Regions from separate parts of the Streptosporangium heterodermiicola genome, predicted to be linked through region 2. Evidence: predicted binding sites of a transcription regulator. Region 2 holds the regulator's gene; the other holds the start of a gene.
The links. The regulator HrcA, encoded in region 2, represses chaperone genes, less so after heat shock. The targets are predictions, from matches to a motif close to TTGGCACTCTCNNNNNGAGAGTGCCAA.
Positions count from the first base shown of each region.

Region 1 (15,732 bases), on a different contig from region 2:
CCCTCCTGCCGCGGCGCTCTCAGGACGGGGAAAGGCGCCGACCCCCGGGTCACAGTTTAGAGTCTGGCGCCAAACCTGGTGGACCCGGGGGAAAAGGCGGGTCACGGAGGAGGTCGGGTGCCCGGAGGAGCCGGGGGCCCGAGGACTCGGAGGGGGTCTGGGGACTCGGAGGGGGTCTGGAGGGACCTGGGGCCCCGGGGGGCCCGGAGGAAGGACGGGCCCCCGGGGACCCGGGGAAAAGCGGGGGACCGAGCGGTCGGTGACCCGCTCGATCCCCCGGATCACCGGCATCGGCGCGGAGATGCCTTGACGCCGGCCGAACCCCCCTCCGCATCCGGCCGGTGACGTGATCCGCGCCTTCTGCCGACGCTGCGTCAAGAGTGCGTCACGATGCGTTCTTCTCGCAATGTCGAAACGTGCAATTGCACGAAGCTGCACACCACGGCCCGCGAGTAGGAGCAACGCCCGGACAGGGACGATTCGCCGAGTTATCCTCGCCAGACCCTCGTGTCACTTGCAGGAGTCCCTCGCTGATGAGTACCGACACACCCACACTGCCCGACCCGCTGGAGAGCCTGGGGCTCACCCCGGCCCAGACGGCCCTTTACAACGCGGTCCTGCGCCTGCACCGCGCCACCTGTGCCGAGCTGGCCCAGGCCACCAACCGCTCGACCGAGCCGCTCGGCCGCGAGCTGGCCACCCTGGTACGGCTGGGCGTGGTCGACGAGCAGGGGGGCGAATACCTGGCCCGTCATCCGGCCGCGGCCCTCGGCCACCTGATCGCGGAGAGGCTGGACCGGCTCGCCGCCGAGAGCCGCAGGATCGACACCGTGCTCGGCTCGATCCGCGGCTTCATCCACCAGTACGACGCCGGGCGCGACTACCAGACGGGCCAGTTCTCCGTGGACCTGGTCGGGGGCGCCGACGAGCTCTACGAGAGCGTGATCGGCATGGCGGTCCAGGCCCCGCCGCTGAAGCTGCTGTCGAGCATCCCCGACCGGCGGACGATGAGCGACTTCGCGCACCGCTACGCCGACCAGTGGATCGGCGCCCAGCGCGCCGGCCTGCTCTCCTGCCGGGTCAGCATCCCGGTCCACACGCTGGAGATCCCCGGCCTGCGCGACAAGCTGGACCAGTTCGAGCGGGCGGGGGCCGAGGTGCGCACCCTCGACACGGTGCCCAGCTGGTTCCTCGTCGCGGGGGACGACGCCGCGGGCATGCCCGCCCAGTGGGGCGGCACGCTCGCCGAGAACGCCTACAACTTCCACCTGGTCAGGGCTCCGGTCGTGGTGGCCGCGCTGCGCTCGCTCTTCGAGGAGCTGTGGGCCCGCGGGGCCCGCCTGCCCGGCACCCACCGCGACGACGGGGTGGTCAGGGTGCTGCGGCTGGCCGGTCAGGGCGTCTCCGACGAGATGATCGCCCGGCAGCTGGGCGTCTCGGTCCGCACGGTGCGCGCCAGGTTCGCCGACGGCATGGCCGAGCTGGGGGCGCAGTCACGCTTCCAGGCGGGGGCGGAGGCCTCCCGGCGTGGCTGGCTCGCCTAGGATCGCGGGCCTCGTCCCGGCCGCTGACCTGCCCGTGCCGCCCCGAAGCGTCCTACTCGTGCAGTTCGGAACCTGTCTGTCACATCCAGGCCATAAGGTGGGATCGTGCTCGACGATGTCCCTCGCGATCCGTTCGCGGATGACCCCGACGACCCGGCGGCGGCGCTGGGCGATCCCGACGATCCCGAGCCGCTGACGACGGACGAGCGCGACGAGGCCATGACCGACCTCGCCGACGTGGAGGTCTTCCGCTCACTGCTGGAGCCCCAGGGTGTGCTCGGCCTGGTGCTCGACTGCCCCGAATGCGGGGAGCAGCACTACTTCGACTGGGAGCTGCTGCGCGGCAACCTGCGCCAGATGATCGAGAACGGCCAGCCCCAGGTGCACGAGCCCGCCTATCAGCCCAACCCCACCGACTACGTGAGCTGGGAATACGCCCGTGGTTACGTGGACGGTGTGATCGACACCGAGGAACACCGCTGATCCACGTCGTCGACCAGGGCCGCCAGCAGGGCGACCGCGACGTCCGAGGTGGAGACGGGCCTCCTGCCTGAGAGCGCGTCCACGAGCTCGTCGGTCTCGGCTACCGCCGGGTCCTCGTCCGGCCCGTATCTCCGAGCCGGACGTCGCGGGTGAACCGTTGTCATGATCGTTCTCGCTCCGGGTCGTCGCGAGCCCCGTCCCGCGGTTCGGGCTTCCGCTCGCGCCCCCTGCTCGACGGCTCCGCGGTCAAGCTATCGACTCCAGCTCCGCCATCGCTCGTAGCCGGGCCAGCGCCCTGTGCTGGGCCACACGAACCGCACCTGGTGACATGCCAAGTACATTACCGGTCTCCTCGGCGGAAAGGCCCGACACCACTCGAAGCATGAGTAGCTCGCGCTGGTTGTCCGGCAGCCTCGACAGCAGCCGGCGGGCGTGTTCGGCCTCGATGTAACGCACCACGGTCTCCTCCGGCCCCGGACCCTCGTCGGGCCCGTCAGGGAGGTCCTGGGTGGGCACGGCGGATCGTACGGAGCTGCGCAGCGCGTCGGCCACCTTGTGAGACGCGATGCCGAAGACGAAGGACGCGAACGGGCGTCCCATGTCACGGTAGCGGGGCAGTGCGGACAGCACCGCTATGCATACTTCCTGGGCCACGTCGTCCGCGATGTGATACTGACCGGAAACCCGGCCCAGACGACCACGGCAATATCGGACGACCATCGGCCGCAGTTGCGCGATCAGAGATTCGATCGCGGTGCGATCCCCCTGAACGGCGAGGCTCGTCAGATCCTTGAGATCATCCCTGTGGGCGACCCCATCAGACCTCGTCGCAAGCCTCACCCCATTTTTGGCGTCGGCGACGCATCCCTCGGTCACGTTAGGCATGATGCCCGCCCTGATAGTGACTGTCGTCATCGCAAACGGCTACGGATTGGTCACATTGAGGCGGAGATAACGGCGCGTAATCGAACGGCGACGGCAACGACTACAGAATGTGCAAATATTTCATTCGATTGCCAAATACGTCGGCTATTCGGGGAGAACCGCGTTTGGTCTTCTGTCCAGCGTGACGCTTGAGATCGTTTTCGGTTTACCGCGAAACGCGAACGGCTCGCGCCTCCTTGGAGACGCGAGCCGTCCGGGACTCGGAACCGACGATCGGCCGGTGGCCGACCAGATGTCGGTCAGGTGTCGATCAGTGGCCGTGACCGTGGCCGTGACCGCCGGCGGCGGCCGGGGCCTCCTCCTCGGGCTTGTCCACCACGAGGGCCTCGGTCGTCAGCAGCATGCCGGCGATGGAGGCGGCGTTCTGGACGGCCGAGCGGGTGACCTTGACCGGGTCGATGACGCCCTGGCCGATCAGGTCACCGTACTCGCCGGTCGCGGCGTTGAAGCCCTGGCCGACGGGCAGCTCGGTGACCTTCGCCGTCACGACGTAGCCCTCGAGACCGGCGTTCTCCGCGATCCAGCGGGCCGGCTCGACGAGCGCCTTGCGGACGATGGAGACGCCGGTCGCCTCGTCGCCGGTGAGGCCCAGGTCGTCGAGGACCTTGGCGACGTGGATGAGCGCGGAGCCACCGCCGGAGACGATGCCCTCCTCGATCGCCGCGCGCGTCGCCGAGATGGCGTCCTCAAGGCGGTGCTTCTTCTCCTTGAGCTCCACCTCGGTGGCCGCGCCGACCTTGAGCACGCAGACGCCGCCGGAGAGCTTGGCGAGGCGCTCCTGGAGCTTCTCGCGGTCCCAGTCGGAGTCGGACTGCTCGATGGCGAGCTTGATCTCCTTGACGCGGTCGGCGATCGCCGAGGCCTCACCGGCACCGTCGACGACGGTGGTGGAGTCCTTGGTGATGACGACGCGCCGGGCGGTGCCCAGCACCTCCAGGCCGACGTGCTCCAGCTTGAGGCCGATCTCCTCGCTGACGACCTGGCCACCGGTGAGGATGGCGATGTCCTGCAGCATGGCCTTACGGCGGTCGCCGAAGCCCGGCGCCTTGACGGCGACGGAGGTGAAGGTGCCACGGATCTTGTTGGTGACGAGGACCGCGAGGGCCTCGCCCTCGACGTCCTCGGCGATGACGAGCAGGGCCTTCTTCGTCTGCGCGATCTTCTCGAGCAGCGGCAGGAAGTCCGAGACCGAGGCGATCTTGCCCTGGGTGATCAGGATGTAGGGGTCCTCCAGGATCGCTTCCATGCGCTCCTGGTCGGTCACCATGTAGGGCGACAGGTAACCCTTGTCGAACTGGAGGCCCTCGGTGAACTCAAGCTCCAGGCCCATGCTGTTGGACTCTTCGACGGTGATGACACCGTCCTTGCCCACCTTGTCGAACGCCTCGGCGATCAGCTCGCCGATCCTGGCGTCCTGCGCGGAGATCGTCGCGACATTCGCGATCTCCTTCTTGTCCTCGACCGGGCGGGCCGACTCGATGAGCCGGTCACTCACGGCCTTGGCCGCGAGGTCGATGCCGCGCTTGAGGGAGAGCGGCTGCGCTCCGGCGGCCACGTTGCGCAGACCCTCGCGGACCATGGCCTGGGCCAGGACGGTCGCGGTGGTGGTGCCGTCACCGGCGACGTCGTTGGTCTTGGTCGCCACTTCCTTGGCGAGCTGGGCGCCCAGGTTCTCGTACGGTGCCTCCAGCTCGACCTCGCGGGCGATGGTGACACCGTCGTTGGTGATGGTGGGCGCACCGAACTTCTTGTCGATGACGACATTGCGACCGCGCGGGCCCAGCGTCACCTTGACCGCGTCCGCGAGAGCGTTCACGCCGCGCTCGAGAGCTCGGCGCGCGTCCTCCTCGAACGACAGGGTCTTCGGCATGACAATCCTCTCTATAAGTACGTCGGCGCATCAAAGCCCCGGGCGCTCTCGCGACCCGGGGCTCGATACGTCATCTTTGTGAAGTCGAGAATTACTTCTCGATGATGGCGAGCACGTCACGGGCGGAGAGCACGAGGTACTCCTCGCCGTTGTACTTCACCTCGGTGCCGCCGTACTTGCTGTAGAGGACCACGTCGCCCTCGCTGACGTCGAGCGGAATGCGCTTCTCGCCTTCCTCATCCCAGTTGCCGGGACCAACCGCGAGGACCTTGCCCTCTTGCGGCTTCTCCTTGGCGGTGTCCGGGATGACCAGACCGGAAGCGGTGGTCTGCTCGGCCTCAAGCGGCTGGACCACAATGCGGTCGCCGAGCGGCTTAACGGGAACCTTGGTGGCGGTCGTCACGTCGGACCTCCCCTTCAGATGTGAACGATCTAGAAGAGGCGACCAGCGGTCTGCCGTCGCGGGTGTCAGACCTGCCTCGTCGCATGTATTTGGCACTCTCACCGGGAGAGTGCCAATACGGAACAGTATGCAAGGTGGCCTTGACAGTCAACACGAAGCACCCCTTCTGCGCTTCACGCGAACGTCAAGCCAGGTGGAAGCCCCTCGCGAACCCCTACGGCTGAGGCGGTAGCGTCGGCTGGTGTGAATCTCGACGCATTCCTGGAACTCCTGACCCCGCGCGGCCAGGAGGCCCTGGACGCGGCGGCCGGGACCACCGGCGACGACCCGGTGGCGGCGGTGACCAGGCTGCGGAGGACCTACGACGCGGACCTGACCTCAGCCGCGCTCACGCAGGCCACGCTCCGGCTGCGCGCGCGGGAGAAGTTCGGGACCGACGCCGATCTCATGTACTTCACCCGGACCGGCCTGGAGCAGGCCACCCGCCGCGAGGTCGCCGACCACCGGGCGCGACGCGTCCCCGCGGGCTCGCGGGTCGCCGACGTCTGCTGCGGCATCGGCGGCGACCTCCTCGCCCTGGCCAGGGCCGGGTGCTCCGTCGAGGCCGTCGACGCCGACCCGCTCACCGCGGCGGTCGCCCAGGCCAACGCGGACGCCCTGGGCCTCGGCGACCGGGTCACGGTCCGCGCCGCCGACGCCTCCACCCTGGACCCGGCCGCCTTCGACGTCCTGTTCGCCGACCCCGCGCGCCGTACGGCACGGGGCAGGACCTTCGACCCGATGGGCTACTCGCCGCCCTGGCCCGCCGTGCTGGAGATGGTGGCCAGGGCCGGGGCCGCCTGCCTGAAGGTCGCCCCCGGGATCCCGTACGAGTTCGTCCCCGAGGGCGCGGAGGCCGAGTGGGTCTCGTACAAGGGCGACGTCAAGGAGGCCGTGATCTGGTGCGGCGCGCTGGCGGGCGGGACGGCGCGCAGGGCCACGATCCTGCCGTCGGGCGCCACGATGACGCCCGACCCCGCCCTCGGCGATCCCGCCACCGGCCCCGCCGGCCGCTACATCTACGAGCCGGACGGCGCGGCGATCCGCGCCCACCTGGTCGCGGAGATCGCCGCGTCGGTCGGCGGTCGCCTGCTCGACCCGCAGATCGCCTACATCACCGGCGACACCGCGACGCCGACGCCGTGGGCGTCGCGGTACGAGGTCCACGAGACGATGCCGTTCTCGCTCAAGCGGCTGCGCGCGGCGCTCCGCGAGCGCGGCGCGGGCAACGTGACGATCAAGAAGCGCGGCTCCGCGGTGGACGTCGACCGCCTCAGGAAAGACCTCCGGCTTTCCGGCGGCGAATCCGCGGTGGTCATTCTCACCCGAATCGGCGACCGGCCGTTCGCCTTCGTGTGCGGTCCCGGCTGAACGGCCGGACCGGCTTTGCCTAACCGGCCGGATCGGCCCTGGTTGACCAGCCAAAATAGTCAATTCTTCCAGCGAACCGGCAATTCCTGTCTTTTATTCTCGCTGTCGGAAAACCTTGATCCAGAGGCTAAGGTTGCCGGGCGGGAGTTCTCTCTCGCCTGCGGTTTCATGTCGTTCATCAGCAAATCCCATCAAATCCAACCGCGCGGCTGAGCGTCGGCGAGTGAAGGAGCTCTCGGTGGATCACTCCGACCACACCCTGCTCCAGGCAGGCAGCCAGACCGCCATCTCCGACCGGATGCGCGAGCTCCTCGCCCGCGCGGCGCAGGACCACGTCTACGAGCAGCGGACCCAGGGCGCGGTGCTCGACGAGATCCGGCAGCGCCTGGAGGGCATGGAGTGGCTGCTGCGGGAGGTCAGGGAGCGCGAGATCGGCGGGCTGAACGGCACGCTGGAGTCCGTCCACGGCCGCCTGGACGACATCGCCGCCAAACCGCCCTCCTGGGCCGAGGGCCTGGCCCAGCACGTCGAGGCGGTGCGCGACCACGTCGACGCCGTCGGCGAGCGGGTCGACTCCCTCGGCCGCCGGGTCGAGACCGTCCGCGACCGGGTCACCCCCCTCGGCGAGCTGCCGAGCCTGTGGACCGACCTCGGCACCGTGGGCGAGAGCGTGGACGAGGCGCTCACCCGCCTGCGGGCGATCTCGGACGGCACCCTGGGCCTCGACGAGCAGGTGCGTCAGCTGGCCGAGCACCTCGCCAGGCTCCAGGCCGACATGGGCATCGCGGCGCACCGGTTCAGCCGCCTGGACAGGGCGCTGGCCGACCTCGCCCAGCGCACCGGGCGCGTCGAGGCGGGGATGCTCGACCTGTCGGCGAGCGTCCAGCAGTCCGTCGGCACCGCCGCCGACCGGATGCTCGCCGCCGTCGAGCAGGTCAACGGCAAGGTGGACCTGGTGAGCGGCAGGATCGAGCAGGTGGGCGGCAGGGTCGACCTGGTCGTGCCCAGGATCGACGAGCGCGCCGCCGCCGTCGAGAACCGCATCGACACCCGCATCGACCGGCTGGACGGCCAGCGCACGGCGGCCGGTGGCCGCTTCGACACCCTCGACGAGCGCCTCGACGACATCGAGGGCCGCCTCACCGGCCGGATGGACGTCATCGACTCCCGGCTGTCCACGCTGGACGGGCACGCGGAGAAGTCCGCCGAGCGCCTGGAGAGCCTGGACGAGCGCCTGGAGGTCCTGCCCGCCGTCCTCGGCGTCGGCGCGCTCATCGGCGTCCAGACCGACGAGCAGCGCGAGCGCTTCGACTCCCTCGACGAGCGCGTCATCCGGGCCGAGGCCGCGCTCGCCCCGCTGGCCGAGACGCTCCGCGCCCTGCCCGACCGCGACCAGCTCTCCGAGGCGCTGAGCGAGACCGTGGAGCCCGCGCACACCGACCTCACCCGCCGCCTGGGCGCCCTGGAGGAGACCATGCTCGCCCTGGCCGAGGCCCTGCTCCGCCCCACCAGAGGCGACAAGGACTGACCCCCGGAGCCGGGCCCCACCGGCCCGACCGGACCCGTACGGAAGCCGTCAGCCCGCGCGCGCGACGCCGAGCCGGGGGCTCTCCGGGCCCTCGACGGCTCCCGTCTCGCGGCACAGGTTGTTCCTGACCACCGAGAGCAGGGCCGACAGCTCCTCGGTCTGCCCGGCCGTCAGCCCCTCGGTCATCCGGCGATGCATCTCGGCGAGGACCCGGTCCACCTCGGGGCGGAGCGCGTGCCCCCTGGGCGTGACGTCGACGATGCTGATCCGCCGGTTGGCCAGGTCGGGCCTGCGGCTGACGAACCCGCTGCGCTCCAGGCGCTGCAGGGTCTTGGTCATGGTGGACACGTCGATGCCGACGATTCTCGCCAGGCAGTTCTGCGACTGCGGCCCGTTGTCCCACAGGGCGCCCATCACGCGCTCCTGGCCCGGATAGAGGTCGATCTCCGCGAGGAGGCCGGCGAGCAGCACGCGGTGGCCGCGGGTCGCGGTCGCCATCAGGCAGTTGAGGTCGCTGTCGTAGTCGCCGCACTCCCCGGAGTCCCCGGAGTCCCCGGAGTCTCCGGCCACGCCGCACGCCCCGGCCACGTCCCTGGCCGTGACATCGTCCGTGGCACCGTCGGGGGCGCCTTCGCGGGCCGCGGCGCGCTCGTCGGTCGCGTCGCGCTCTTCGTCGATCAGCGGCTCCGCCATGTTCAGGTCCTTCCGTCACCCCCGAGACTACCCGCTTGCATGTTGGCCGACCAAGTTGTAGAACTACTTATTGGCCAGCCAAGTTGGCCAGCCAATATGAGGAGTCGTCATGCCTTTCACCCCGTACTCGCTCGCCGGTCTCCAGCTGCCCAACCGCCTGGTGATGGCGCCCATGACCCGGTCGCGGTCCTACGTCGACGGGGTCCCCTCGTCGCTGACCGCCCTCTACTACGCGCAGCGGGCCTCCGCGGGATTAATCATCACCGAGGGCGTGCAGCCCAGCCAGGACGGCAAGGGCTACATGAACACCCCCGGACTGCACACCGACGAGCAGGTGGCCGGGTGGCGTGAGGTCACCGACTCCGTCCACGCGGCGGGCGGCAGGATCTTCGCCCAGATCATGCACTCCGGCCGGATCGGCCACCCCGACAACACCGGCGCGCTGCCCATCGGGCCGTCCGCCGTACGACCGGCGGGCCAGATCTTCACGCCCTCCGGCCCGCAGGACTACCAGACCCCGCGCGAGCTGACGACCGCCCAGGTGGAGTCGACCGTCCAGGACTTCGCCGACGCCGCCGCGCGCGCCGTGGACGCGGGCTTCGACGGGATCGAGCTGCACGGCGCCAACGGCTATCTCATCCACCAGTTCCTGTCGCAGAACGCGAACCTGCGCGAGGACTACTTCGGCGGCTCGGTGGAGAACAGGATCCGCTTCGCCGCGGAGACCGCGCGAGCGGTCGCGGACCGGATCGGCGCCTCCAAGGTCGGCATCCGGCTCTCGCCCGGCAACGGCGCGGGCGACCTGGTCGAGGAGGACAGGCACGAGGTCTACCCGGCGCTGGTCTCCGAGCTCGCCGCGCTCGACCTCGCCTACCTGCACCTGGTGGCCGGCCCCTCCGACGACCTCAACCAGGAGATCGTCAAGTCCTGGCCGAACACCCTGATCGTCAACGACCCCTCGATCGGCGACCCCTCGGCCAGGACCGCGCACTGGCTGGAGCGCGGCGCCCACCTGGTCTCGCTGGGCGCGTCGTTCCTGGCCAACCCCGACCTGCCGCTCCGGCTGCGCCTCGGCGCCGAGCTCAACCAGGCCGACTTCGCCTCGGCCTTCGGCGGCGACCACCGCGGCTACACCGACTACCCGGTGCTGGCCCTGCACTCCGCCTAGAACGCCCCGCGCACCCCGCCCAGGACACCCCGGGAACCCCGGCCGCGGGGAGCCCGCACAGCCGCCGCCCGACGGGGGCGCCGACGGCCGGCGGGCACCGGGCGCGCGTGGGCGGAGCGCCCCGGCCGGGCGACACCCGCGGACGAGGGCCGGGCCCGTCGGACATGGACGGCGGGTACGCGCGCGGCCGTACCCAAGCCTGATCTTCAGCCGTGGACGGCGGAGCGTGCGCGGCCGTACCCAGACCTGATCTTCAGCCGTGGACGGCGGCGGTGCGTGCGCGGCTTCTCAGACGTGGACGGTGGTGATGGGCATCGAGGAGTCGGCGGGGATGTCCAGCCCCGACGGCGTGATGCCGGCCGCCACCAGGTCCGAGCCCAGGGCCGCCACCATGGCGCCGTTGTCCGTGCACAGCCCGGGGCTGGGGACCCGCAACCGGACCCCGGCCGCGTCGCAGCGCTCCTGGGCCATCGCCCGCAGCCGGGAGTTGGCCGCCACGCCACCGCCGATCAGCAGGTCCTGGACGTCGTACTTGGCGCACGCGCGCAGCGCCTTGCGGGTCAGCACGTCGACGACGGCCTCCTGGAACGACGCCGCCACGTCGGGCACGTGGACCGCCTCGCCCGTCTTCTCCTTCGCCTCCACCCACCGGGCCACGGCCGTCTTCAGGCCGGAGAAGGAGAAGTCGAGCGTCCCGTCGTCGTACTTGCCGCGCGGGAACGCGATGGCCGCGCCGGAGCCGTCACGGGCCACCCTGTCGATGTGCGGGCCGCCGGGGAACGGCAGGCCGAGCACCCTGGCCACCTTGTCGAACGCCTCGCCCGCGGCGTCGTCCACCGTGGACCCCAGCGAGATGACGTCCCTGGCGACGTCGGGCACCAGCAGCAGGGACGAGTGCCCGCCGGAGACCAGCATCGCGACGCAGGGCTTGGGCAGGGCCCCGTGCTCCAGCTGGTCCACCGCGACGTGCGCGGCCAGGTGGTTGACGCCGTACAGCGGCACGCCCAGGCCCAGCGAGTACGCCTTGGCGGCGGCGACGCCGACCAGCAGCGCGCCGGACAGGCCGGGCCCCGCGGTGACCGCGATCGCGTCGATGTCGGCGAGACGCAGCCCCGCCCGGCCCAGTGCCAGCTCCACGGTCGGGGTCATCGCCTCCAGGTGCGCCCTGGAGGCGACCTCGGGCACCACCCCGCCGAAGCGGGCGTGCTGCTCGACGCTGGAGGCGATGGCGTTGGCCAGCATGGTGTGCCCCCTGACGATGCCGATGCCCGTCTCGTCGCAGGAGGTCTCGATGCCCAGGACCACCGGTTCGTCACGCATGGAGATCCTTCCTCATCATGATCGCGTCAGTGCCGTCCTCGTAGTAGCGGCGGCGCAGGCCGATCCGCTCGAACCCGAACCTGTCGTAGACGGCCTGCGCGCCCGGGTTGTCGGCGCGCACCTCAAGGAAGACCGACACCGCGCCCCGGCGGGCGGCCTCGGCCAGCAGCTCGGTCAGCATGGCGCCGCCGACACCGGCCCGGCGCCACTCGGCCAGGACGGCGATGGTCTGCACGTCGGCCTGGTCCCCCGCCGCCGCGAGGCCCGCGTAGCCGACGATCACGTCGTCGACCAGGGCCACCACGTAGTGTCTCGTCCTCGGCTGGTCGTCGAGCTCGCCGCGGAGCATGCCCTCGCTCCAGGCGTCGGCCGGAAAGGTCTTCCGCTCGACCTCCATGACCGCGGGCAGGTCGTCCGCGGTCATCGGGCGCAGCACCGCCGTCATGCGGTGACCCTCTTGGGCGCCGAGGGCACCTTGGCGTCGGGGCGGCGCAGGTAGATCGGGCGGGGCGGGCCGAGCACGGGGTGGGTGCCACTCGCCACGGCCTCCACGACGCCCGGCTCGCCGAGGTGATCGGCGGCGAGCGCCGCGAGGGCGCCCGCGTGGGGATACTCGGGGACGTCCAGGATCCGGGAGGCGCCGACGATCTCGGCGTACATCCGCGCGCCCGCTCCGGCCAGCGGGAGCTCCCCCGGCAGGTCCTGGGGCCGGTCCACCGCGGGACCCGACAGCCGGGTGCGCGCGTCCCGGTAGTGGCCCCAGAACACCTCCTTGCGCCGGGCGTCGGTGGCCACCAGGAACGGCTCGGCGAGCCCGCTGCCGTACGCGAGCGCGTCGAGGGTGCACACGCCGTACGCCGGGACGCCCAGCGACGTCGCGAGGGCCTGGGCGGTCACCAGGCCGACCCGGAGCCCGGTGTAGGGGCCGGGGCCCGAGCCCGCGACGACGGCGGTGACGTCGCCCAGCGAGGCTCCGGCCTCCCGCAGGACCGTCTCGATCGTGGGCACGAGCAACTCGCCGTGGCGGCGCGCGTCGATCGTCGCCGACTCGGCGAGGACCCTCTCACCGTCGTGCAGAGCTGCGGTGACGGCGGGGGTGGCGGTGTCAAAGGCCAGGACCAGCACGAACAGTTAGCCTATCCCGTCCCGGGAGGGCTCGGTGGCACTCCCCCCGGGCCGGGCCCCCCGGACGGGCGGGACTCAGGTCTTGACCAGGGTGGCGTAGACGATGAGGTTGTCGCGGTACTCGTGGTTGTCCCAGTCGAAGTCCCCGCCGCAGGTGATCAGCCGCAGGCCGTCCTCAAGATAGACCTTGTCGGCGGGGAACCGGTGCTTGCTGATCTGCTCGATCGTGTCCACCCGGTACTGGGCCACCTTGCCGTCGCTGCGCACGACCTTGATGACCTGCCCCTCCCGCATGTCCTTGAGCTTGTAGAAGACCGCGGGCGCGGTCTTGGTGTCCACGTGCCCGAGGATCACCGCGGACCCCTCGTCGCCGGGGACCGCGCTGTCCTTGACCCACCCCGCGACGTTCGGCTTCTCGTACGGCGGCAGGTCGACCCGGCCGTCCGTCACGCCGAGCTTCATCAGGGGCGCCTTGATCCCCAGGGACGGGATGTCGATGCGGCTGGGCACGATCGCGGAGCGGGCGGGCGCCTTCTCCTCCTTGACGTCGCCGCCCCGGTTGCCGAACGCGACCATGACGGCACCGGTGATCACTCCGGCCAGGACGATCCTGGACCAGCGGGTGGAATCTGCCATCGGGGACTACGAACGGCGGCGACGCACGACCGCGATGCCGATGCCGCCCGCCAGGGCGAGGGCGAGCAGGATTCCGGTCGTGCCGATCGGGGCGCCCGACTCGCCGGGCCCTCCGGCCGCGGTGCCGCCGCCACCCGTGCCCGGCGCCTCGGTGCTGATGATCGTCCGGGTCGGCCTGGAGGTGGGCTCCTCGGAGGGGGTCGAGCTCGGCTCGGTGTCGGGAACGATCCTCAGGTTGGCCTTGCCGGTGTCGTTGGTCCCCTCGCACCTGGCGTTGACCTCGTGGACCCCGGGGGCGGTGCCCTCGGCGACGGTGGCCTGGCCGCGCACCCACGGGCGCGGCGTCGGGGTCGCGGTCGAGGCGGGGTCGGGCGTGGGCGTCGCGAGGATCGGGTCGAGGGTCACCGGGGTACGGAAGATCCGGGACGACGCGGTGCCGCGATGCTCGGGGCCGCCCTGCGGGATCGGGCAGTTGGCCAGGATCCACACCTTCTGCCCGGCCTTGGCGCGGGCCGGCTGGAGCTGGACCTCGATGTCCTGCCGGCTGATGCCGGAATCAGGCGGGGTTGGGGTGGGCGTGCCCGTTGGGCTGGCCGATTCGGCGCCCGCCGAGCACCCGACCAGTCCGAAAAGGAGGATGGCTCCCAGAACCGCGACACGCTTGACGCTTGGCACCGTCGAACTCCACTTCGCCCTCCGGCCGACGACCCTCGCCCGGCACGATTTCCCACCTGTTCCCCATTAAACATGGGCAAACCCGCCAGAGTCGATCATCACGCCTGACGATCTAGACCAATGGGGCGTAGTGCCAGCGTGCCAGGATTTCTCCTTCTTCGTAGGCACATCAGACGACACCGTGAAGATGACTTGAGCGGACCCCGCGCCGACGCTCGGACGACACCGCCGGAGGACACCTCTGGCCGACACCGCCAAAGGACACCGCCAAAGGACACCGCCGGCCGACACCGCCAAAGGACACCGCTAGAGGACACCGTGCCAGCGCGGCCCGACTCCCCGCAGGGTCACGGTCCGCTCCTCGCCCGGCTCTCCGGACGCGCCCCTGCCGATGAGGATCTCCAGCCGGTCGTCGGCGAGCCCCTCCACCAGGCCCTCGCCCCACTCCACGACCGTCACCGACTCCTCAAGCGAGGCGTCCAGGTCCAGGTCGTCGACCTCCAGGTCGCCCCCGAGCCGGTAGGCGTCGGCGTGGACCAGCGGCGGGCCCCCCGAGAGCGAGGGATGCACCCGGGCGATGACGAAGGTCGGCGAGGTGATCGGGCCGCGCACCTTGAGCCCCTCGGCGATCCCCTGCACCAGGGTCGTCTTGCCCGCGCCGAGCGGGCCCGACAGCACCGCCAGGTCTCCCGGGCGCAACAGCGCCGCCAGCTCCTCGCCCAGCTCCCGCATCTCCTCGGCGGTCGCCACGATTCTCACCGCTTCGTCACTCCTGTCGATGCCTCTTGGTGTCTCTTCGTGCCTCTTGGTGTCTCACGGCGCCTCCCGGGGCCCGCCGACCACCCCGTGGCGCCGCCCGGCACCCTCTCGAACCCCGGTCCCGTCGGACCTCGGGACTCACCGTACGCCGTGCGCGCCCACGGCGCCGCCCGGCACCCTTCCGAACCCGGTCTCCCGTAGGACCTCGGGATCACCCGTACGCCGTGCGCGTGCCCCCGGCTCACCGGTCCGCGTCACCGGCGTCGGCGGCGTCGATCTCACCCGCGTCCACCCGCTTGAGCAGGTCGCGCAGGGCGTCGTTGACCACCGCAGGCCGCTCCAGCTGGACCAGGTGCGAACTTTCCGGAACCTCGGTGAACCGGGCGCTCGGCAGCGCCGCCGCCATCGCCCTGCTGTGCTCGACGGGCGTGAGCCAGTCCTTGTCGCCGACCATGATGGAGGTCGGGACCCCGTCCAGCACGCGCAGCGCGCTCAGCTTGTCGTGCGACATCAGCGCCGGGTAGAACTCGGCGATCACCTCGAACGGGGTGGAGCGGATCATCGACTCGGCGAAGTCGACGACCGTGGGGCTGACGTTCCTGGAGTCACCGAAACCCAGGTATCGCAGGGCGAGGAAGGCCACGTCGTTGCCGACCTGGCGGCTCTTGTCGACCAGCGAGCCGCCGCGCCTCAGGAGCGAGACCGTGCCCGGCGTGACCCTGTGCACCGCCTTCGACAGCAGCGCGGGCAGGCCCAGGGAGATCTCGCCGAGCTTGCCGGTGGAGGTGGAGATCAGCGCGACGCCCTTGATCCTGTCGCCGAACAGCTCGGGGTGCCGGTCGGCCAGCGCCATGATCGTCATACCGCCCATGGAGTGGCCGACGAGCACGCACGGGCCGGGCACCAGCGCCTCGATGACCTCGGCCAGGTCGTCGCCGAGCCGGTCGATCGAGCAGTCCCGCATCGGGATGCGCGGCGAGCGGCCGTGGGAGCGCTGGTCCCACAGGACCAGGCGGTGCGTGCCGCCCAGGTCGCGCCGCTGGTAGTGCCAGGAGTCGAGGTTGAGGGTGTAGCCGTGGCAGAACACCACGGTCAGCGGGGCGTCCTCCTGCCCGTCGACCTCGGCGTACAGGGGAACACCGTCGGAGGTGGTGACCGTGGTGGGGCGGCCGC
Region 1 covers NZ_JBPJSR010000012.1:83,552-99,283, forward strand. The annotation lists gene ACSC1Q_RS25145 (helix-turn-helix transcriptional regulator) at 534-1,544, shown strand; gene ACSC1Q_RS25150 (DUF5319 family protein) at 1,650-2,027, shown strand; gene ACSC1Q_RS25155 (anti-sigma-D factor RsdA) at 1,988-2,191, opposite strand; gene ACSC1Q_RS25160 (sigma-70 family RNA polymerase sigma factor) at 2,274-2,912, opposite strand; gene groL (chaperonin GroEL) at 3,223-4,842, opposite strand; gene groES (co-chaperone GroES) at 4,934-5,245, opposite strand; gene ACSC1Q_RS25175 (class I SAM-dependent methyltransferase) at 5,489-6,655, shown strand; gene ACSC1Q_RS25180 (hypothetical protein) at 6,894-8,183, shown strand; gene ACSC1Q_RS25185 (MarR family winged helix-turn-helix transcriptional regulator) at 8,232-8,876, opposite strand; gene ACSC1Q_RS25190 (alkene reductase) at 8,986-10,044, shown strand; gene tsaD (tRNA (adenosine(37)-N6)-threonylcarbamoyltransferase complex transferase subunit TsaD) at 10,333-11,364, opposite strand; gene rimI (ribosomal protein S18-alanine N-acetyltransferase) at 11,357-11,809, opposite strand; gene tsaB (tRNA (adenosine(37)-N6)-threonylcarbamoyltransferase complex dimerization subunit type 1 TsaB) at 11,806-12,489, opposite strand; gene ACSC1Q_RS25210 (class F sortase) at 12,565-13,125, opposite strand; gene ACSC1Q_RS25215 (hypothetical protein) at 13,132-13,800, opposite strand; gene tsaE (tRNA (adenosine(37)-N6)-threonylcarbamoyltransferase complex ATPase subunit type 1 TsaE) at 14,107-14,559, opposite strand; gene ACSC1Q_RS25225 (alpha/beta fold hydrolase) at 14,801-15,732, opposite strand, start outside.
Region 1: a site for HrcA is predicted at 5,335-5,361, ahead of groES (co-chaperone GroES). Genes of this name have one in related genera too.

Region 2 (15,732 bases):
CGCCGTCTTACTCGTCCGCGATATGGCAACCGCGGAGGAGGTCGTGCAGGACGCGTTCGTCGCCATCCATGGCGCCTGGCGTCGACTGCGCGACACCGACAAGGCACTGGCCTACCTGCGACAGTCGGTCGTCAACCGATCACGTTCGGTGCTCCGGCACCGGGCGGTCGTCGAGAAGTACGCGCCCAAGGGCATGCCCGACGCGCCGAGCGCCGAGAACGGCGCGATCGGCGAGTTCGAGCGCTCCGCCGTCATCGAGGCGCTCCGCGGGCTGCCCGCACGCCAGCGGGAGGCCCTGGTGCTGCGCTACTACGGAGACCTTTCCGAGGCGCAGATCGCCCACGCGATGGGCATCAGCAAAGGCGCGGTCAAGAGCCACACGGCTCGCGGCATGGCCGCCCTACGAACCTCACTGGAGCAACTGTCATGACCGACTCCCCGGATGAGTACGGCGAGCTGCTTCGCCGCGCGCTCAGCGCGGAGGCGAACTCGGTCGTTCCCTCCCCGGACGGGCTGGAGGTGATCCGCGGCCGCATCGAGCGGCGCGGGCTCCGCCGGCTGGTCTGGTGGCGCGCCGGAGCCTCCGTCGCGGGCGCGGTCCTCGTCGCGGCGACCGTCGTCATGGTGGTTCCCCAGTTCCGCGAGGAGGTGGGCCGTCAGGTGCGGACCGAGTGGGTCAACTTCACCGAGTCGACCCCTCCCGTCGACGGGTCCGCCACCTCACGTCCCCCGGCCCCCGACCCGCGGCCGCCGTCCGACCACGCCCCGCTCCCGGCCGTCAGCAGGTCGGGTCCCGGCGCGACCATGCTGCCGCCGACGCCCACCACGGCGCCCAGGAGCGCGAGGCCCAGCGCGAGGCCGACCTCCAGGACGAACCCGGCGACGACGGCTCCCCGGCCGGCGCCGACGCCGACCCCCACCTGCCCCACCCCCCTCGACAGCAGCCCCACCATCGAGCCCAGCGGGGGCTCCAGGAAGTGCGAGGAGATCGAGGTGACGCCGACGCCGACGAGGACGAGGCCGCCGACCCCCTCGGAGAGCCCGTGCTCGCCCGACGGGTGCGCGCCCTCGGACGACGCGTCGCCCCCCATGCCCACGGAGACGGGCACCCCGATTCCGATCCCCACCCAGAGTTAGCGCGATGACCGGTCACGGTGACCCCTGACCGGTTCTCTTCCCTTCGGCCCCATTCGCGGAACGGGTTCCCGGGGGCCTCACGACGCCGCTCCGGGGCCTGACGGCGCGGATCCGCCGGGAGGGCCCGCCGGAAGGTGACCGGCCTGAGAGTGACCGGCCGCGCCTCAGCGGGACGTCACCAGCGGCCGCTGCGCGTCTGGAGCACCGCCGCCGCGACGACCCCGGCCGTCGAGGTGCGCAGCACCGTCGGCCCGAGCAGCGCCGGCACCGCCTTCGCCTCACGGAACGCCGCGATCTCCTCCCCGGACACCCCGCCCTCGGGGCCGACCACCACGACGATGTCGCCGCCGGCCGGAAGGGGCAGGCCGGACAGCGGGACGGCGGCCTCCTCGTGCAGCACCACTCCCAGCGCCGCCGCCGACAGCAGGGCGGCGACCTTCGCGGTGGACGCGAGCTCCGTCACCTCGGGCAGGTGGAAACGGCGCGACTGCTTGCCCGCCTCGCGCGCCGTGGACCTCCAGCGGGCCAGCGCCTTGGCCGCCCGCTCGCCCTTCCACTGGGTGACGCACCTGGCCGCGGCCCAGGGGACGATCACGTCGACCCCCGCCTCGGTCATCATCTCCACGGCCAGCTCGCCCCGGTCGCCCTTGGGCAGGCCCTGGACCACGACCAGGCGCGGTGACGGCACGGGCACGTCGTGGCGGCGCAGCACCTCGACCCTGAGCGAGTCCTTACCCGCCTCGGTCACCACGCACTCGGCGACGCGGCCGGCCCCGTTGGTGAGGTCGAGCCGCTCCCCGGCCCGCAGCCGCCGTACGGCCGCCGCGTGGCGTCCCTCGGGGCCGCCGAAGACGAACTCCGGCCTGGCCAGGTCGGCGGGTTCGGCCAGGAAGACCGGGACGGTCATGGGCCGTCGGAGCCGGCATGGCCGTCGAAGCTGGCACGGCCCAGGTGACACGCCCCGGGGCGGACCCTGGCGGGAAACCCCTGCTGGAGGCGAGCCGGGCCGCGCCCGCGCGACCGGGCCTGCGAACGGACCTGGTCGGCGGCCGTCAAAGGCATCCCGCGGTCAACGGCCGTCGAAGGCGCCCTGCGATGAACGGCCGCTGAAGGCGCCCCGTGGTCAGCGGCCATTGAAAGCGTCCCGCAGGCGGGAGAAGAAGCTCTGCTGCCCGGGGGCGAACTTGCCCGGCGGGCGCTCCTCGCCACGGAGCCTGGCGAGCTCCTTCAGCAGCCCCTCCTGCTCGGCGTCGAGGCGGGAGGGGGTCTCCACGTTCACGTGGATCAGCAGGTCGCCGCGCCCCGTTTCGTTCAGGCGCTGCACGCCCCGCCCGTAGAGCGGGATCGTCTGGCCCGACTGCGTGCCGGGCCGGATGTCGAGCTCCTCGGCGCCGTCGAGCGTCTCCATGGTCAGGATGGTGCCGAGCGCGGCCGCGGTCATCGGGATCTGCACGGTGCAGTGCAGGTCGTCGCCGCGCCTCTCGAAGATCTCGTGAGGACGCTCGACGATCTCCAGGAACAGGTCGCCGGGAGGGCCTCCGCCCGGGCCGATCTCGCCCTCGCCGGCGAGCTGGATGTGGGTGCCGTCCTCGACCCCGGCCGGGATGCGGACCTTGATGGTCCGCCGGGTGCGGACCCGGCCGTCGCCGGAGCACTCCTGGCAGGGGTTACGGATGATCGACCCGAAGCCGCCGCACTGGGGGCAGGGGCGGGAGGTCATGACCTGGCCGAGGAAGGACCGGGTGACCTGGGACACCTCGCCCCGGCCATGACACATGTCACAGGTGTCGGGGTGGGTGCCCGCGGCGGCGCCGGAGCCCGTGCAGACCTCGCAGACCACGGCGGTGTCGACGACCAGCTCGCGGGTCGTGCCGAAGCCCGACTCGCGCAGGTCGAGCTCGACCCGGATGGTGGCGTTGCGCCCGCGCCGGGCACGGGAGCGGGGACCGCGGCCACCGCCGCCACCGGCCGCGCCGAAGAAGGCGTCCATGATGTCGCTGAACGGGAAGCCGGCGCCGAAGCCCCCGGCCCCCGCGCCGCCACCCGAGGCGAACGGGTCGGCACCCATGTCGTACATCTGCCGCTTGCTGGAGTCGGACAGGACCTCGTAGGCCTGGGTGATCTCCTTGAAGCGTTCCTGGGTCTCGGGGTCGGGGTTGACGTCGGGATGCAGCTCGCGCGCCAGGCGGCGGTAGGCCTTCTTGATCTCTTCCGCACTGGCGTCACGGCGCACCCCGAGGGTGCCGTAGTAGTCGCTCTTAGCCACTTTTCGTTGACCTCTTATGATGCAGCCAGGATCTGGCTGACGTAGCGTGCCACCGCGCGCACCGCGCCCATCGTGACCGGGTAGTCCATTCGCGTCGGGCCCAGCACACCGAGCCGGGCCAATTGCTTGTCCCCAGAACCGTATCCGGCGGCGACGATGGACGTGCCCTGGAGTCCGGTGTAGGGGTTCTCCGAGCCGATCCGCACGGTCAGCGCCGAAAGGTCGGAGGTCTCACCGAGCAGTCGCATGAGCACGACCTGCTCTTCCAGAGCCTCCAGCACGTCACGGAGCCCGACGGTGAAGTCGGCCCCCGCGAGGTTGGCGGCTCCGGCAAAAACGATCTTCTCATCGTGCCGGTCCACCAGGGACTCCAGCAGCACTGACAGGATAGTGGCAGCGAGCGGCCGGTCCTCCGTGGGCAGCAGCTCCGGCAGGTCCGCGACCTTGTCGGGGACGCTGGTGAGCCCGCACCCGTCGAGGGAGGCGTTGAGCATCGCGCGCAGGTGGGCCACGCGCTGCTCGTCGACGACGTTGGGCAGCTCGACCACGCGCTGCTCGACCCTGCCGGTGTTGGTGATGAGCACGAACATCAGCCGGCGCTCGCTCAGCGGCACCAGCTCGACGTGCCTGACCGTCGAGTGGGTCAGCGTGGGGTACTGGACCACGGCGACCTGCCGGGTGAGCTGGGCGAGCAGCCGCACCGTCCGCATGACGACGTCGTCGATGTCGACCGCGCCGGCGAGGAAGCTCTCGATGGCCTTGCGCTCCGCGCTCGACAGGGGTTTCACCTGCGAGAGCCGGTCGACGAAGAGCCGGTAGCCCTTGTCGGTGGGCACCCGGCCGGCGCTGGTGTGGGGCTGGGCGATGTATCCCTGCTCCTCCAGCACCGCCATGTCGTTGCGGATCGTCGCCGGGGACACCCCCAGGTTGTGCCGGTCCGCGAGGGCCTTCGAGCCCACCGGCTCGTTGGTGGACACGTAGTCCTCGACGATGGCGCGAAGCACGGCGAGCTTTCGGTCGTCGACCAACGTGGTCACCTCCCTGCCTGCGTTCAGAGGGAAACACGAGGTTTGGCACTCTGTGTTCCCGAGTGCCAAGTGTACGGCCCCGGTGCGGAAGGCGCGATAAGCAAGAGCTGCGGATGATGACGGCAAGCCGTTGTCAAGTCAACTGCTATCGCGATCCAAGCGGTAGCCACCACAATTTGGTCATGTCCCAAGATTTCGGTTCTTATCCGGGCGACGCCTCTCGCGGCCCCGGTCACGGCGGCCCCCAGCAGCCGTATGGCCAGCAGCAGTACGGCCAGCAACCGTACGGCCAGCAGCCCCCCTCGTACGGCTACGCCCCTCCCGGCTACGGCGCCCCGCAGGGACCGCCGCCCCCCACCGGGAAGATCAAGCCTGGTATCGGGTGGATCGTCGGGGTGTGGCTGCTCGCCCTGGTCAGCATCATCGTCGGCATCGGCGGCTTCGCCGGCGGCATCTTCAACGCGGTCACCGACGCGGCCCCCACGAAGACCTTCGCCCCGGGCGAGGCCGCGACGGTCGCGATCGACCCGGCGGACAAGCCCGCGATCTACGTCGCCACGGGCGGGCCCACCAAGTTCGAGTGCACGCTGAAGGGCGGCACGGGCACGCCCAGCCTGCAGAAGCCCGACGTCCAGCAGACCGTCGCGGGTTCCGACGGCATCACCTGGGAGATGGGCCTGCGGGTCGGCGTGGACCAGGCGGGCGACTACCAGATCCAGTGCTCCGCCGACCCCGCGGAGGGCACGACCTTCGGCGTGGGCAAGGAACTGGCCGCCGACTCGCTGGTGGGCGGGGTGCTCGCCCTGTTCGTGATCCCCGGCGTCGGGATCCTGCTCGCCATCGTCGTGACGATCGTCGTACTGGTGAAGCGGAGCAACGCCCGCAAGCGCCGCGCCTCCGCGGTGCCGGTGGGGCAGTGGGGACAGCCGGGACCCTACGGCAGGTGACGGTGGTGTTTGCTAGCGTCCCACCTGATCCCCGGCGAGAGAGGGTGGGCTGTCGGTGATGTACGAGCGTGACGTTCTGGCGGGAGACTGGCGGCGCCCGCGCAGGGGGACGATCCCCCGGGTGCCCGCGGAGCTCGACCTGGTCGTCGAGGACGCCGACGGCGGCTTCTGCGGCGCCGTGGTGGCCTGCGACAAGGAGGCCGTCACCCTGGAGGACCGCTTCGGGCGCCGGCGGGTGTTCCCGCTGGAGCCGGCCGCGTTCCTGCTGGAGGGCGAGGTGGTGACGCTCGTGCGGCCCGCCGCCGCGCCGCGCGGCCCCAGGCGGAGCGCGTCGGGCTCCATCGCGGTGGAGGGCCTGCGGGCCCAGGTCGCCAGGGAGAGCCGGATCTACGTGGAGGGCGTGCACGACGCCGCGCTCGTGGAGAAGGTGTGGGGGCACGACCTGCGGGTCGAGGGGGTGGTCGTGGAATACCTGGAGGGGGTCGACCACCTGCCCTCGATCGTCGAGGAGTTCGGCCCGGGGCCGGAGCGGCGGCTGGGCGTGCTCGTCGACCACCTCGTCCCCGGTTCCAAGGAGAGCCGGATCGCCGCGCGGATCTCCTCACCGCACGTGCTGATCGTCGGGCACCCGTTCGTGGACGTCTGGCAGGCGGTCAGGCCGCAGGTGCTCAAGATCCTTTCCTGGCCGTCGGTGCCGCGCGGCGTGCCCTGGAAGGAGGGCGTCGTCGCCGCGCTGGGCTGGAACGTGGAGCCCGCCGCGGCATGGCGCCGCATTCTCGGATCGGTCACGACATATGCCGATCTGGAGCCTGAGCTCCTCGGCCCCGTCGAGGAGCTGATCGACTTCGTGACGGTTCCCGGCGAGGATGGCTAGGCCGTCACCCATCTAGGCCGTCACCCCATCAGGAGGGGACATGAGCGAGAACCCCGAGGACCCACCGGGCGGCGACCGGACCCGGCGCATCGGCGACCCCCCGCCCGGCCACACGTGGCCGGGTCAGAGCACCCCGCCCCCCGGCGGGGGATACGGGCAGCCGAGCCGGGAGAACGGCGCCCCCGGCCAGGGCTACGGCGCGCCCGGCCCGGGATACGGGCAGCCCGGCCAGGAGTACGGATCGCCCGGCCAGGGCTATGGTCAGCCCGGTCAGGGATACGGACAGCCGGACCCCAGGTACGGGGGCTACCCGCCACCCGCCTCCCCGTACGACGCGGGCGGCTACCAGAACGACCACAGGGGTGCCCAGCAGCCCGGATACCACCAGTACGGCGCCTACGGCTCCCCGCCGGGATACGGCTACCAGGCCCCGCCGGGCACGTACGGCGCGCGGCCCGGCAGCGACGACACCACCATGGCGATGCTCGCCCACCTGCTGGGCCTGCTCACCTCCTTCGTCGGGCCGCTGGTGCTCTATCTGGCGAAGAAGGACGAGTCGCCCTACGTGCGCGACCAGGCCGCCGAGGCGCTCAACTTCCAGCTCACGGTGCTGGTCGCCTACTTCGTCTCCTGGGTCCTGGCGTTCGTGCTCATCGGTTTCGTGCTGATGTTCTTCCTCTGGATCGGATCGATCGTCATGGCGATCGTCGCCGCGGTGGCGGCCAACCGGGGAGAGAGATACCGCTATCCGATGAACATCCGTTTCGTCAGCTGACCCGACCTGCGGCCGGGACCGGGCCTCAGGCAAGGTCCCGGGAGGAGCCTCGGACGAGGTCCCGGGTGGAGCCTCAGGTGAGGTCGCGGACCAGGGCGTCGGCCAGCAGGCGGCCACGCAGGGTGAGCACCGCGCGGCCCGCCTTGAACGGCTCCACCTCCAGCAGGCCGTCGGCGAGCGCGCGGGCGACCACCGGAGGGCGTTCCAGCTCCGCGAGCGGGAAGCCCCCGACGAGCCGCAGCTCAAGCATCAGCCGTTCCACCGCCCTGTCCTGGGGGCCCAGCACCTCGCGCGCGTGCGCGGGCGAGGTGCCCGCGGCCAGACGCTGGGCGTAGGCGGCGGGGTGCTTGACGTTCCACCAGCGGGTACCGCCGACGTGGCTGTGCGCCCCGGGGCCGACGCCCCACCAGTCGCCGCCGGTCCAGTAGAGCAGGTTGTGCCGGCAGCGCCCGGCCTCCGAGGTCGCCCAGTTGGACACCTCGTACCACTCGAACCCCGCCTCGGCCAGCATGGCATCGGCGATCAGGTAACGGTCGGCGGCCACGTCGTCGTCGGGCATCGGGAGCTCGCCGCGCCTGATCCTGGCGGCCAGCTTCGTCCCGTCCTCGACGATCAGCGAGTACGCGGAGACGTGGTCGGGTCCCGCCTCGATCGCCGCGGCCAGCGACGCGCGCCAGTCGTCGTCGCTCTCCCCCGGCGTGCTGTAGATCAGGTCGAGGTTGACGTGGTCGAACCCCGCCTCCCTCGCCTCCCGTACGGCACTCGCGGGGCGGCCGGGGGTGTGGCGGCGGTCCAGCACCTGGAGCACGTGCTCGCGGGCGCTCTGCATCCCGAAGCTCATCCGGTTGAACCCGCCCGCGCGCAACTCCGCCAGGTAGGCGGGGTCCACCGACTCGGGGTTGGCCTCGGTGCTCACCTCGGCACCGGAGGCGAGCCCGAACTCCTCCTCGATCGCCCGCAGGATCCGTACGAGGTCCCCGGCGGGGAGCAGGGTGGGGGTGCCCCCGCCGAAGAAGACGGTCTCGACGGGGAGGCGCGCGGCGCCGAGATTGGCCCGCGCCCGCCGCACCTCGTCGATGGCGGTGTCCGCGTAGTCCCTCTGCGACGCGCCTGGGCCGAGCTCGGAGGCCGTGTAGGTGTTGAAGTCGCAGTAACCGCACCGGGTCACGCAGAAGGGGACGTGGACGTAGAAGCCGAAGGGCCGCTCGCCGAGTCCGGCGAGCGCGCTCTCCGGTAGCTCACCCGAGGCGGGCGCGGGATCCCCGTCGGGAAGTATGGATGGCACGCCCCAAGTCTGCCGCTTCCCCGGCGATGCACGGTACGGCCGTGACGGCCCTCATCGCCCCGCTCTCCCCATGACCGGCCCGGCCGGCTCCCGGGCGTCAGATCTCGTGCTCGTCCCGCACCGGCAGGCCGTACCGCCGGGCGAGGGGGTTCCACAGCTTCAGGAAGCCCCGCTTGGCCGTGGTCGCCTCGCCGGAGAAGGCGAGGCCCCGCCGGTAGTCCTCGTCGCCGCTCCAGGCACGGTCGCAGTCGGCCTCCTGGCGGGTCGCCCAGGCGAGGAACGCGTCGTCGGCGTCGAAGGAGGCGGTCAGGGCCCTGGTGAGGCGCGCCTTGACCGCGTCGCCGTCGTCGAGCCGGCCGGTGTCCAGCGCGTTGACCTGGACCACCTGCTCGCGGCGGGCCGCGGTGATCCGCTGGAGGGTGGCGAGCCCGGTGGCGGTGCCCTCGCAGGAACGCAGCTGGCCGAGGGCCGAGCCGAGGCCCGACCTGGAACCGCCGCTGTCGGCGAGCAGGGCGTCGAGGACCCTGGCCTGGCTCTCGGCGTCCTGGGGCCCCTGAGGCCCCTGGGGCCCCTGGGGAGAACGTCCCGCGGCGGGGGTCCCGGTCTCGGCCTCCGCCCGGTCGCCGGTCGTCGCCGCCCCGATGCCGCCCGCCACGGACGTACCGCCGTCTCGCGGGATGAGCCAGAAGGCCCCCGCGGTGATCAGCGCAATCGCGAGGACCGTGGTCGTCGCCACCAGCGGCCAGACCTTGCGATCCCCGCGGGGCGGCCGGTCCCGGCCCCGGTCCGGCGGCGGCGCCGGAGGCGGGTCCCCCGCCGGGGGGCGCCACGGCCGCTCGTCCGGAGGGAGGTGCTGCTGCCAGTCGGCGGGATCCTGCCGCCACTCCTCCGGCGGGACGCGGGGCCCGCCGGGAGGAACGCCCGGCTGGGGCCGAACCGGCGGGAACCGGGCCGGTGAGGACTGATCCGACGGAGGCCGACCCCCCGTCGACGCCCCGCACCTGGGGCATCGCGACAACCCGCTCACAGGGGTGCCACATCGGTTGCAGAACGCCTGCTGCTCCATGCCTTACCAAGTTAGTCGAAGCATCCCGCCGTCCACCGGTCAAAACGCCGTTGGCCGTTGACGGCCAGATCACGCAGGTCTACGATCCGGGGAAACTTAAAGGAAAGTTTCCTATAAGTTACTATTCCAAGCAGTGGAGAAGCCCGTGCAGAGACTCCTCCGTAAAGTGATCGCGGCAGCCCTCGCCGCGGGTCTCGCGGCGGTGGCCCTACCGGCCCCGGCCCAGGCCCAGACACCCCAGGGACACGGCGACCGCTACAAGCGGGTCGCCTACTTCATCCAGTGGGGCGTCTACGGTCGTAACTACCACGTCAAGGACATGGAGACCAGCGGCGCCGCCGCCAAGCTGACCCACATCAACTACGCCTTCGGCTTCGTCAACGCCGAGGGCTCCTGCTACTCCCCCGACCCGTGGGCCGACTGGCAGCGCCCGGTGCCCGCCGAGCAGAGCGTGGACGGCGTCGCCGACGAGGCGGGCCAGGCGCTGAACGGCAACCTGAACCAGCTGAAGAAGCTCAAGGCCAAGCACCCCGGCCTCAAGGCGCTGATCTCCCTCGGCGGCTGGACCGGTTCGAAGTACTTCTCCGACGCGGTGCTGACCGCCGAGGGCCGCGCCAAGCTGGCCTCCTCCTGCATCGACGTGTGGCTCAAGGGCAACCTGCCCGGCACCGCCCCCGGCACCGGCGCGGGCGTGTTCGACGGCATCGACCTCGACTGGGAGTGGCCCGGTTCCTCCGGCGAGGTCGGCAACGTCATCCGTCCCGAGGACAAGCGGAACTTCACCCTCTTCGTCACCGAGATCCGCCGCCAGATGAACGAGTTCGACCGGCGCACCGAGCTCACCGCCTTCCTGCCCGCCGCCGCCGCGAAGATCGACGCGGGCTTCGAGGTCCGCGACGTCTTCAAGCAGCTCACCTTCGCCACCGTCCAGGGCTACGACCTGCACGGCCCGTGGGAGAGCGTCACCGGCCACAACGGCAACCTGTTCAACGACCGGCGCGACCCCAACCCGGTGAAGTACAGCGTGGACCAGACCGTCCGCGACTACCTCACGCGCGGCGCCCCCGCCAAGAAGATCGTGGTGGGCGTGCCGTCGTACGGCCAGGGCTGGACCGGCGTCACCGGCGGCAGGAACGGCCTGTACGGCACCTCCACCGGCCCCGCTCCCGGCACCTTCGCCGCAGGGACCGAGGACTACAAGGTCCTCGTGAACAAGCCGGGCAAGCGCTACCGCGACCTGCTCACCGGGTCCGTGTGGCTCTACGACGGCAACGAGTTCTGGTCCTACGACGACCCGGCCTCGCTGCTCCAGAAGGCGGCCTACATCCGCCTGAAGGGCCTCGGCGGCTCGATGATGTGGTCCATCGACCAGGACGACAACAAGGCGACGCTCACCTCGGCGCTCTACAGCGTCCTGCGCTGATCGTCCCTCTCATACCGGGCGAGGCCGCGTGATCTGGGTCATCAGCGGCCTCGCCCGCACGTTTTCGTCCTCGGGGACCGGCTACTTCTTGGCCTTGTCCGTGGAGGACTCGGTGGAGAGCGCGGCGACGAACGCCTCCTGGGGCACCTCGACGCGGCCGACCATCTTCATCCGCTTCTTGCCCTCCTTCTGCTTCTCCAGCAGCTTGCGCTTGCGGGAGATGTCGCCGCCGTAGCACTTGGCGAGGACGTCCTTGCGGATGGCGCGGATGTTCTCACGCGCGATGACCCGGGCGCCGATGGCCGCCTGGATCGGCACCTCGAACTGCTGCCTGGGGATGAGCTCGCGCAGCTTCTTCGCCATCTCGACCCCGTAGGCGTACGACTTCTCCCGGTGGACGATGGCGCTGAAGGCGTCCACGGCCTCGCCCTGGAGCAGGATGTCGACCTTGACCAGGTCCGACTCCTGCTCGCCCGAGGGCTCGTAGTCCAGCGAGGCGTAGCCGCGCGTACGGGACTTGAGCTGGTCGAAGAAGTCGAAGATGATCTCACCGAGCGGCATGGTGTAGCGGATCTCGACGCGGTCCTCGGACAGGTAGTCCATGCCCTGCAGGTTGCCCCGGCGGTTCTGGCAGAGCTCCATGATGGCGCCGATGAACTCCGAGGGGACGAGCACGGTCGTCTTGACCATCGGCTCGAAGACCTTCTCCACCTTGCCGGTGGGGAACTCCGAGGGGTTGGTGACGACGACCTCCTTGCCGTCCTCCATGATCACCCGGTACACGACGTTGGGCGCGGTGGAGATGAGCGAGAGGTTGAACTCGCGCTCCAGCCGCTCGCGGACGATCTCCATGTGGAGCAGGCCGAGGAAGCCGCAGCGGAACCCGAAGCCCAGGGCCGCGGAGGTCTCCGGCTCGTAGTCGAGGGCCGCGTCGTTGAGCTGGAGCTTGTCCAGGGCCTCGCGAAGGTCGGGGTAGTCGTCCCCGTCGATCGGATACAGGCCGGAGAAGACCATGGGCTTGGGGTGCTCGTACCCGCTGAGCGCCTTGACGGCCGGACGCGTCACGGAGGTCACCGTGTCGCCGACCCGCGACTGGCGGACGTCCTTCACACCGGTGATCAGGTAACCGACCTCGCCGACGCCGAGCCCCTGGTCCGCGATCTTCGGCTCGGGCGAGATGACGCCGATCTCCAGCGTCTCGTGGGCCGCGGTGGTGGACATCATCAGGATGCGCTCGCGCTTGCCCAGGTGACCGTCCATGACCCGGACGTACGTGATCACGCCGCGGTAGGTGTCGTACACCGAGTCGAAGATCAGCGCGCGGGCGGGCGCGTCGGCGTCGCCGACCGGGGCCGGGACGTTCGCCACCACGTGGTCCAGCAGCTCGCGGACGCCGATGCCGGTCTTGCCGGAGACCTTCAGCACGTCCTCCGGCTCGCAGCCGATGAGGTGGGCGATCTCCGCGGCGTACTTCTCCGGCTGGGCGGCCGGAAGGTCGATCTTGTTGAGCACCGGGATGATCGTCATGTCGTTGTTCATGGCCAGGTAGAGGTTGGCCAGCGTCTGCGCCTCGATGCCCTGCGCGGCGTCGACCAGCAGGATCGCGCCCTCACACGCCTGGAGCGACCGGGAGACCTCGTAGGTGAAGTCGACGTGCCCGGGGGTGTCGATCATGTTGAGGACGTAGTCGGTGTCGCCGACCTTCCACGGCAGCCGGACCGCCTGCGACTTGATCGTGATGCCGCGCTCGCGCTCGATATCCATCCGGTCGAGATACTGGGCGCGCATGGAACGGTCGTCGACCACTCCGGTGATCTGCAGCATGCGGTCGGCGAGCGTCGACTTGCCATGGTCGATATGCGCGATGATGCAGAAGTTGCGGAGCACAGCGGGGTCGGTCTGGCCAGGCTGAATGCGCACCGGGGTCCGTTTCAACAGATTGATGACGATCACACGGCTGGCATGCCAGCCGTCTTCCATGGTGACATGTCCGGGTGATTGCCCGGACCAGAGCACGGCGCGGCCTGCGGTTCCTCGCTATGGTGGCTGCCCTGCTCCTCGCGCTTCCAGGGGTGGCCGTGGCCACCCTCACCCTGCAGTTTACCGGGACACCCGCCCCATGGGCGAAGACGACCGGCCACGACGCCCTGTGGCTGGGCCACGCGTGGGTCGACGGCCGCAAGACGGCCGACGACGTGCGTACCCTCGCCGCCCGGCTGCGGAAGACCGGGATCAAGGACGTGTACGTCCATTCTGGCCCGTTCGACCCCGACGGGACACTGCCCGCCGGCAAATACCCGAAGGCGGCCGACTTCCTGAAGTGGTGGCGCGAGGAACTCCCCAAGGTCAGGGTGTCGGCCTGGCTCGGCCAGAAGGTCGGCGGCGTCCTGGACCTCGACGACGCGGCCTCCAGGCAGCGCGTCCTGGACGGCGCCCGCGCGATCACGACGCTCGGCTTCGACGGCGTCCACTACAACTTCGAGCCGATCGGCGACGGCGACACCGACTTCCTCGACCTGCTGACCCAGACCCGCGCGATCGTGGGCGACGGCCTGCTCTCCACCTCGACCCCGCAGATCGAGCCGTTCCCGCTCGTCCGCCCGGCCGCGCGCGCCGCCACCGGCCGCGACAAGTACTGGTCACCCGACTACTTCCGCCAGGTGGCGAGGCTCACCGACCAGGTGGCGATCATGACCTACGACTCCTATCTCCCCTTCCCCTCCGTCTACGGCGGCTACGTCGTACGGCAGAGTTCGCTGGCACTGGACCTCGTCCCCGAGGAGAAGACGGTGCTGATCGGCGCCCCGGCCTATCACGATCACGGCGTCCCCTGGGCCGACGAGGCCGAGAGCGTCGAGAAGGCGGCCAGGGGCGCCCGGCTGGCCCTGACCTCGTACGGCAAACCGCGCGAGCGGTTCGGTCTGGCGCTCTACGTCGACTTCGCCGCCACCAAGGAGGACTGGGCGGAGTACGAGAAGTTCTGGTTCAAACCGTGAGCGTTCCGGTCCGAGCCCTCATGACCACACGCTAAACTGATCAGGCATCCTTCTGCCTGGCCTGTCGATTTGAGTGTCGGCCACGGCAGTTGGTAGCCTAGTCAACTGCGTGTGGCGCGCCCTCTCTGCCCGCGCGCCCCATCCAACGACATTCACCGAGGCTTCTTCGTGGCGAACATCAAGTCCCAGATCAAGCGCAACCGGCAGAACGAGAAGGCCCGGCTGCGTAACAAGGCTGTCAAGTCTTCCCTGAAGACGGCCATCCGCAAGTTCCGCGAGGCCGCCGACCAGGGTAACGTCGAAGAGGCCGCCGTGCTGCAGCGCGCCGCCTCCCGTCAGCTGGACAAGGCCGCCAGCAAGGGCGTGATTCACAAGAACCAGGCCGCCAACCGCAAGTCGGCGATCGCCCAGCGCGTCTCCGCCCTGTCGGCCGCCAAGTAGCTCCAGCAGCTCCAGGTTTCGCGAACGCCGCACCCCTCGGGGATGCGGCGTTCTTGCGTCTCCGGCCGTCTTCCCCGGTGCGCCCGAAGCCCCGTCTTCTCTCCCCGGCCCCGCTTTGTCTCCCCGGTGGGCTCAAGCCCCGTCTCGGGTCTTGAGCCCCGTCTCGGGTCTTGACCAGGCTCTCCCCGGTGCACCTGACGCCTCTTCGCGTCTCAGGTCGACCCTCGGTGCACCTGATAACCCATTTCGTGTCTCCGGCGGGCTCCCGGTGCGCCTGATGCCCCATCGCGGACTCCCGGTGCGCTGATGCCCCGTCTCGCGTCTCAGGCGGGCTCTCCCACCGCGCGTCCGACACCTGTCTCGCGCCGCGGGTGGGCTCGCCCTCGGTGCGCCTAGCGCCCCGTGCGGCTGGCGACCACGGTCTGGACCATGTGCTCCAGCGCGTACGCGGGGTCGGCGCCGCCGCCCTTCACCTGCGCGTCGGCGGTGGCGGCGGCCTGGATCGCACGGGCGAGACCCTCGGGCCCCCAGCCGTTCAGCTGCCGCTGAACTCGGTCGATCTTCCAGGGCGGCATGCCGAGATGGCTGGCGAGCTGGCCGCCCCTGAGGTTGCGGGGCGCGCCTCCCACCTTGGCCAGCGAGCGCAGCCCCCCGGCGAGCGCGCTCACCAGCAGGACCGGTGCCGTACCGGTCGAGAGCGCCCAGCGCAGCTGCTCCAGGGCATCGCCCAGCCGCCCCTCGACGGCCGAGTCGGCCACGGTGAACCCGCTCACCTCGGCCCTGCCCCGGTGGTAACGAGCGACGGCGGCCTCGTCGATCGTCTTGCCGGGAGTGTCGAAGGCGAGCTGGCCGCACGCGGCGGCCAGCTCGCGCAGGTCGTTGCCCACGGCGTCGAGGAGCGCGGTGGCGGCGTCGGCCCCGATGGTGCGCCCGGCCCGCTTCAGCTCCGCCTTGACGAACGCCAGGCGCTCGGCCGGTTTGGTCACCTTGGTGACGGAGACCACCTGGGCTCCGGCCTTCTTGACCCCGTCGACCAGGGCCTTCCCCTTGACGCCTCCCGGGTGGACGAGGACCAGCACGGTCTCGTCCGCCGGGTGGGCCGCGTAGGAGACGACCTCGGCGATGACGTCCTTGCCGAGGTCCTGGGCCGAGCGGACGACCACCACGGACCTGTCGCCGAACAGCGAGGGCGACGTCATGCGGGTGAGCTCTCCGAGCTCCATCTTCGAGCCGGGGAGGTCGTGCACCTCGGCGGTCGGGTCGGCGGCCTTGGCCGCCGAGGTCACCTCGCTCACCGCGCGGTCGGCAAGGAGCTCCTCGTCGCCGAGGATCAGGATCACGGGTGCCGGATCGGTTGCCGCCATGCCGAGCAGCATGCCACGTCCCGGTGACCGGATGGGTCGCGGGCAAGTCGTTCGCAATCGAAATGCAGGTGCCGCGAGACACCATGGGAACAACACAAGAGGTGAGAACCATGACAAACTCCACTATTCG
Region 2 covers NZ_JBPJSR010000010.1:95,838-111,569, forward strand. The annotation lists gene ACSC1Q_RS22335 (SigE family RNA polymerase sigma factor) at 1-430, shown strand, start outside; gene ACSC1Q_RS22340 (hypothetical protein) at 657-1,109, opposite strand; gene ACSC1Q_RS22345 (16S rRNA (uracil(1498)-N(3))-methyltransferase) at 1,313-2,044, opposite strand; gene dnaJ (molecular chaperone DnaJ) at 2,261-3,403, opposite strand; gene hrcA (heat-inducible transcriptional repressor HrcA) at 3,418-4,431, opposite strand; gene ACSC1Q_RS22360 (hypothetical protein) at 4,614-5,378, shown strand; gene ACSC1Q_RS22365 (DUF3097 domain-containing protein) at 5,437-6,252, shown strand; gene ACSC1Q_RS22370 (DUF4870 domain-containing protein) at 6,293-7,027, shown strand; gene hemW (radical SAM family heme chaperone HemW) at 7,101-8,312, opposite strand; gene ACSC1Q_RS22380 (hypothetical protein) at 8,410-9,048, opposite strand; gene ACSC1Q_RS22385 (glycoside hydrolase family 18 protein) at 9,524-10,801, shown strand; gene lepA (translation elongation factor 4) at 10,883-12,721, opposite strand; gene ACSC1Q_RS22395 (glycoside hydrolase family 18 protein) at 12,841-13,797, shown strand; gene rpsT (30S ribosomal protein S20) at 13,966-14,238, shown strand; gene holA (DNA polymerase III subunit delta) at 14,631-15,602, opposite strand.